DNA from 2 places in the Ensifer sp. ENS03 genome. Region 1 is predicted to be linked to the other one. Evidence: riboswitches for the same ligand, from Rfam matches in the RefSeq annotation. Region 1 holds a riboswitch; the other holds the start of a gene.
The links. Region 1 has a riboswitch for S-adenosylmethionine ahead of metA (homoserine O-succinyltransferase). Riboswitches for the same ligand answer to the same signal wherever they lie in the genome.
Positions count from the first base shown of each region.

Region 2: another riboswitch for S-adenosylmethionine. It lies ahead of IB263_RS02330 (O-succinylhomoserine sulfhydrylase); the one in region 1 lies ahead of metA (homoserine O-succinyltransferase).

Region 1 covers NZ_JACVAV010000004.1:264,079-267,454, reverse strand. The annotation lists gene IB263_RS17615 (MoxR family ATPase) at 1-693, shown strand, start outside; gene IB263_RS17610 (NUDIX domain-containing protein) at 690-1,133, shown strand; SAM riboswitch at 1,375-1,452, shown strand; gene metA (homoserine O-succinyltransferase) at 1,514-2,440, shown strand; gene IB263_RS17600 (VWA domain-containing protein) at 2,447-3,376, shown strand, end outside.
Region 2 covers NZ_JACVAV010000001.1:463,538-466,913, forward strand. The annotation lists gene IB263_RS02315 (Hsp33 family molecular chaperone) at 1-129, shown strand, start outside; gene apaG (Co2+/Mg2+ efflux protein ApaG) at 202-594, opposite strand; gene IB263_RS02325 (hypothetical protein) at 593-766, shown strand; gene IB263_RS02330 (O-succinylhomoserine sulfhydrylase) at 823-2,007, opposite strand; SAM riboswitch at 2,052-2,130, opposite strand; gene IB263_RS02335 (2'-deoxycytidine 5'-triphosphate deaminase) at 2,205-3,302, shown strand.

The sequences.
Region 1 (3,376 bases):
CTTGGCCTCGAACTCATCGAATGGAGCGTCAAGTCGACGACCAAGGCACAGCAAGGCCTCTATGAATATGACGCCGTGTCGCGGCTGCGCGACAGCCAGCTCGGCGACGAGCGTGTCAACGAGGTCCGGAACTATATCCGCAAGGGCAAGCTCTGGCAGGCCTTCGAGGCCGATCGCCGCGTGGTGCTTCTGATCGACGAGATAGACAAGGCCGACATCGAGTTTCCGAACGACCTGTTGCAGGAGCTCGACCGCATGGAATTCCATGTCTACGAGACCGGCGAGATGATCGGCGCGCGTCACCGGCCGATCGTCATCATCACCTCCAACAACGAGAAGGAGCTGCCGGACGCGTTTCTGCGCCGCTGCTTCTTCCACTATATCCGCTTCCCCGATGCAGACACGCTCGCCCGCATCGTCGAGGTGCATTATCCCGGCATCCGCAAGACGCTGCTTTCGGCGGCGCTCGCCGCCTTCTACGACATCCGCCAGGTGCCGGGCCTGAAGAAGAAGCCCTCCACGTCAGAGGCGCTCGACTGGATCCGCCTGCTCGTCGCCGACGAGGTCGATCCGGCCGACCTCAGGGCCGATGCCAAGACCATGCTGCCGAAGCTGCATGGTGCGCTCCTGAAGAACGAACAAGACGTGCACCTCTTCGAGCGCCTCGCCTTCATGGCCCGCCGCGACGGATGAGGCCGGACGCGCACAAGGTCCTGATCTACGCCACCTGGCAGGACCGCCTGCTGGTCTTCGACGAGCCGGATTTCCCAGACATCGAGCTGCAGGTGCCCGGCGGTACGATGGAACCAGGCGAAAGCCCGGAGACATCGGCTCAGCGGGAATTCATCGAGGAAACCGGGCTGACGCCGCCGGAAGCACTCACCCATCTCGTCACGCAGGACTACCACTACCCGAAGGACGGCAGGACGATCTGTCATCGGCGGCACTACTTCCACATCGCCCTTGCCGGCGAGCAACGGCAGACCTGGATACATCAGGAAATGACGCCCTTTGGCGGCGGTGACCCGATCCGCTTTCGTTTCTTTTGGCTCGGTATCGATCAGGCTGACCGCCGGCTGGGTTATGGCATGCGGGATGCTCTACGCCTGCTGCAGACCAGCCACTCTCCCTGACCCTCTCCCCGCAGGCGGGGAGAGGGGACGAGGACGACGGCTGCCCCCAAGCCGAGACGTGCCGACAGCGAACCCGGCTACCAAGATGGGCCGAACGGCCGCTGAGCTTAACTCGTGGAACGATCGGGTGCGGCAAGGCCACTTCTCCCCGCCAGCGGGGAGAAGTCGCAGCAGCGGGATGAGGGGCAGCCGCCCCCAACGCGAATCGTTTTTCTTGACCCCCGCGGCCCACTCGCGCTATCAAATTCTCCGTGGTGATTTGGCCGGCCGGCTTGCAGCCACGTTAAACAAGTCGCTAAAGGGCCGAGGAAAGTTGGATTTCCGAGGACCGGTCGCGATCAATCGCCGCCGGTTTTTTTGTATTGATCGAGTGGAAGCCCATGCCCATCAAGATTCCCGATACGCTGCCCGCCTTCGAAACCCTCGCGCATGAGGGCGTGCGGGTGATGACCGAGACCGTGGCGATCCGTCAGGATATCCGCCCGCTCCAGATCGGGCTCCTGAACCTCATGCCGAACAAGATCAAGACAGAGATCCAGATGGCGCGCCTGATCGGCGCTTCGCCGCTGCAGGTGGAACTGTCGCTGGTGCGCATCGGCGCGCACCGCGCCAAGAACACCTCGGAAGATCACCTGCTCTCCTTCTACGAGACCTGGGAAGAAGTGCAGGGCCGCAAGTTCGACGGTTTCATCATCACCGGCGCCCCGGTCGAGACGCTCGAATACGAAGACGTCACCTATTGGGACGAGCTGAAGCGCATCCTCGACTGGACCGAGACCAACGTGCATTCGACGCTCAACGTCTGCTGGGGCGCGATGGCGGCAATCTATCACTTCCACGACGTGCCGAAGTATCCGCTGAAGGAAAAAGCCTTCGGCGTCTATCGTCACCAGAACCTCAACCGCTCCTCCGTCTATCTCAACGGCTTCTCCGACGATTTCGCCGTCCCCGTTTCGCGCTGGACCGAAGTGCGCCGCGCCGACATCGACAAGGTGCCGAGCCTCGAAATCCTGATGGAATCGAAGGAGATGGGCGTCTGCCTCGTGCACGAGAAAAAGGGCAACCGGCTCTACATGTTCAACCACGTGGAGTATGATTCGACCTCGCTGTCGGACGAATACTTCCGCGACGTGGATGCGGGCGTGCCGATCAAGATGCCGCACGACTACTTCCCGCACAACGATTCGACCCTGCCGCCGCAGAACCGCTGGCGCAGCCATGCACATCTCTTCTTCGGCAACTGGATCAACGAGATGTACCAGACGACGCCCTACGATCTCGCGGAGATCGGCACCGGGAAAAGCTGAGGTCAGATGTTCATTCCCTTCTTCCTCGAACTCAAGGCAGCGAAGGTCCCGGTCACGCTCCGGGAATTCCTGTCCTTGATCGAGGGGATGGAGGCGGGCATCGCCACCTTCGACGTCGAAGCCTTCTACTATCTGGCGCGCACGGCACTGGTGAAGGACGAACGCCATATCGACCGCTTCGACCGGGTGTTCCAGCACTGCTTTTCGGGTCTCGAAGCAGTCAACCCGATGGAAGCGAGCGAAGAGGCCACCATCCCCGAGGATTGGCTGCGCAAGCTCGCAGAGAAGCATCTGAGCGAGGAAGAAAAACGCCTGATCGAGGCACTCGGCGGCTTCGACAAGCTGATGGAGACCTTGCGCCAGCGGCTGCAGGAGCAAAAGGGCCGCCATCAGGGCGGCTCAAAATGGATCGGTACCGCCGGCACCTCGCCCTTCGGCGCCTATGGCTACAATCCCGAGGGTGTGCGGATCGGCCAGGACCAGTCGCGCCACCGCCGCGCCGTCAAGGTTTGGGACCGGCGCGAGTTCAAGGATTATGACGACACGATCGAGCTCGGCACGCGCAACATCAAAGTGGCCCTGAAGCGGCTCCGGCGCTGGGTGCGCCAGGGTGCCGCCGACGAACTCGACCTCTCCGGCACGATCCGCGCCACCGCCGAACACGGCTATCTCGACGTGGTGACGAGGCCGGAACGCCGCAATGCGGTGAAGCTTCTGATGTTCTTCGATATCGGCGGATCGATGGACGATCATATCCGCATCGTCGAGGAGTTGTTTTCAGCGGCTCGCAACGAGTTCCGCCATATGGAGCATTTCTACTTCCACAATTGCGTCTACGAGGGCCTGTGGAAGGACAATCGCCGCCGCCGTGTCGACATTACCCGTACGACGGAAGTGCTGCGCACCTACGGCGGGGACTATCGCGCCATCTTCGTC
Region 2 (3,376 bases), on a different contig from region 1:
CAGTCGGTGTTGTCCAACCTGAGCACGGACGACCTCGAAAGCACCATCGACGATGGCGAAGTCAAGGTGACCTGCGAGTTCTGCTCGACGACCTATCGCTTCGAAGCAAGCGAGGTGCGCCCGCAGTAGCGGGCGCCTCCGGCCGACTGGCCGCGATTTAGAGCGACGCTAGTCCGAAGGACGCGCTGTTCCGGATTGGCTTCAGTTCAGGGTGCGCACGAGCCCGGGTGAATCGAGCGAGAAGGCGGGGATGGCAACGTTGAAGGTCTCTCCGCCTTCCGATTCCATGCTGTAGTGGCCGAACATGACGCCTGAGGGCGTATCCAGAGGGCATCCGGACGAATACTCATAGGTATCGCCGGGATTGAGCAGCGGCTGCTCGCCGATGACGCCCGGACCGCTGACCTCGTCGACTTGCCCGTTCTCATCGGTAATGTGCCAGTAGCGCGTCATCAACCGCACCGACGCGTCCGAGTGGTTTGAGATGACGATGCGATAGCCCCAGACATAGCGGCCATCATCGGGATCCGACTGCTCTTCGAGATAGTACGGCTCCACCGTAACTTCTATGTCGCGGGTCAAAGCGCGATACATGGGCATCACCTTGCTTCAGGTCTTTCAGGGTATTCTACAGCAAGATGGTTTCGTCAAGAATAACGGCAAGATTGTGCGATCCCATGATGGGACGGATGGCCGTGCTGACGCGATCGAGCGGGTGAAACGTGCCTGGCGCCTTGGCGCCCCGCCGCCGGAAACCATCTCGTGACGGCCGGCAAGGGGCGTCGGCCGCCGTTGATCACGGCGGCCGTGTCTTCGTAAAAATCAGGCCTTCACGGCCTTCAGCGCGCGGGCGAAATCTTCCACCACATCGTCGCTGTCCTCGATGCCGGCCGAGAAGCGCACGGTTCCGGCGGAAATGCCGAGCTCTTCGCGGGCCTCGTCGGTCAGGTTCTTGTGCGTGGTCGTTCCCGGATGGGTGATCAGGCTCTTGCTGTCGCCGAGGTTGTTGGAGATGCGCACGATCTCCAGCGCATTCTGCAGCGCGAAGGCTGCATCCTTGCCGCCCTTCAGTTCGAAGGCGACGAGCGTCGATCCGCCGGTCATCTGCTTGGCGATGATGTCGGCCTGCGGATGATCCTTGCGGCCAGGATAGATGACCTTGGCGACCTGCGGCTGTTCTGCCAGGAAGTCGGCCACGCGGCGGGCCGTTTCCGTCTGCTGACGCACGCGTAGCGGCAGCGTCTCGATACCTTTCAGCAGCGTCCAGGCGTTGAACGGCGACATCGCCGGGCCGGTGTGGCGGAAGTAGTCGTGCAGGTGCTCGTTGATCCATTCCTTGTCGGAAAGCACGACACCGCCGAGGCAACGGCCCTGGCCGTCGATATGCTTGGTGGCGGAATAGACGACGATATGGGCGCCGAGTTCCAGCGGCTTCTGGAAGAGCGGCGTCGCAAAGACGTTATCGACGACGACCTTGGCGCCGATCTGGTTGGCGAGCTTGGCAACGCCGGCAATGTCGATGACTTCGAGCGTCGGGTTGGTCGGGCTTTCGAGGAAGAAGACCTTGGTGTTCTTCTGGATCGCCTTTTCCCAGTTGGCGAGGTCGCGTCCGTCGACCAGCGTGCACTCGATACCGTATTTCGGCGCCAGCGTCTCGACCACCCAGCGGCAGGAGCCGAAGAGGGCGCGGGCGGCGACGATGTGGTCGCCGGCCTTCAGCTGGCAGAGAATGGCGGCGGTGACGGCAGCCATGCCCGATGCCGTGGCGCGCGCATCCTCGGCGCCTTCCAGCATGCACATGCGCTTTTCAAACATGTCGTTGGTCGGGCTACCGTAGCGGGCGTAGATGAAGCCTTCGGTCTCGCCCTTGAAACGAGCTTCCGCAGCTTCCGACGTCTCGTAGACAAAGCCCTGGGTAAGGAAGATCGCCTCGGAGGTCTCTCCGTGCTGGGAACGGGTGGTCCCGCCATGGACCAGTTGCGTTGCGGGGCGCCAGTTTTTGCTCATGTGACGGTCACTTTCAAAAACAAAAAAACCGGCCGCGTGAAGGGCCGGTTTGACACCCGGCCTTTTTAGCTACTTGTTTAACGTGGCTGCAAGCCGACCGGCCAAATCACCACGGGATAAAGCTTCAATACTGCCAGGGTACGCTTGCGTCAATTCCCGGAGTTTGGTTTTGTCTCGCAACTGAAAAGAGGACTGCAATGGGCCGCGACACTGGGATTTTGGCCGATCGCGCGATCGCCGCGCTGTTAGAATCGGGACGCCTCAAAAGCGAGAAGCCGCTGGATGTCGATCAGATCCAGCCGGCAAGCCTCGACCTGCGCCTAGGCTCGAAGGCTTTCCGCGTCCGCGCAAGCTTCATGCCAGGCCCGTCTCACCTCGTTGCCGACAAGCTCGACCGGCTGAAGCTGCACGTCGTCGATCTGACCGATGGCGCGGTGCTGGAAACGGGCTGCGTCTACATCGTGCCGCTGATGGAAAGCCTGGAACTGCCTGAGGGCATGTCGGCCTCGGCCAACCCGAAAAGCTCGACCGGTCGCCTCGACATCTTCACCCGCGTCATCACTGATCGCGCCCAGGAATTCGACAAGATCCCGGCCGGCTACAGCGGTCCGCTCTATCTCGAAATCAGCCCGCGCACCTTCCCGATCGTCGTGCGCCGCGGCTCGCGCCTGTCGCAGATCCGCTTCCGCATGGGCCAGTCTATCCTGTCGGAGCAGGAACTGCAGGCGCTGCACGAGAGCGACGTGCTGGTGGCGAGCGACAAGCCGAACGTCAGCGGCGGCGGCATCGCGCTGTCGATCGATCTGAAGGGCACCGGGCCGGAAGGCCTGATCGGCTATCGCGGCAAGCATCACACCGCCGTCATCGACGTCGACAAGAAAGCGCAGCACGCGATCTTCGATTTCTGGGAGCCACTCTACAGCCGTGGCCGCGACGAACTGATCCTCGATCCGGATGAGTTCTACATTCTCGTCTCGCGCGAGGCGGTGCATGTTCCACCGCTTTATGCGGCCGAGATGACGCCGTTCGATCCGCTGGTCGGCGAGTTTCGCGTGCATTATGCCGGCTTCTTCGATCCGGGTTTCGGCCATGCCTCGGCCGGCGGCACGGGCAGCCGAGCCGTGCTCGAAGTGCGCAGCCACGAGGTGCCGTTCATCCTCGAACACGGCCAGATCGTCGGCCGCCTGATCTACGAACACATGCTGGAACGGCCGGATGGTCTCTATGGCCTCGGCGTCGGCTCCAACTACCAGGCGCAGGGCCTGAAGCTCTCGAAGCATTTCCGCGCCGAGTAGGGGATTTTGCAGCGCCCCTTACGCGATCCCGCGCAAGGGTGCTTGACAGATCGCCCCGGTTCGGGAAGTTTCGC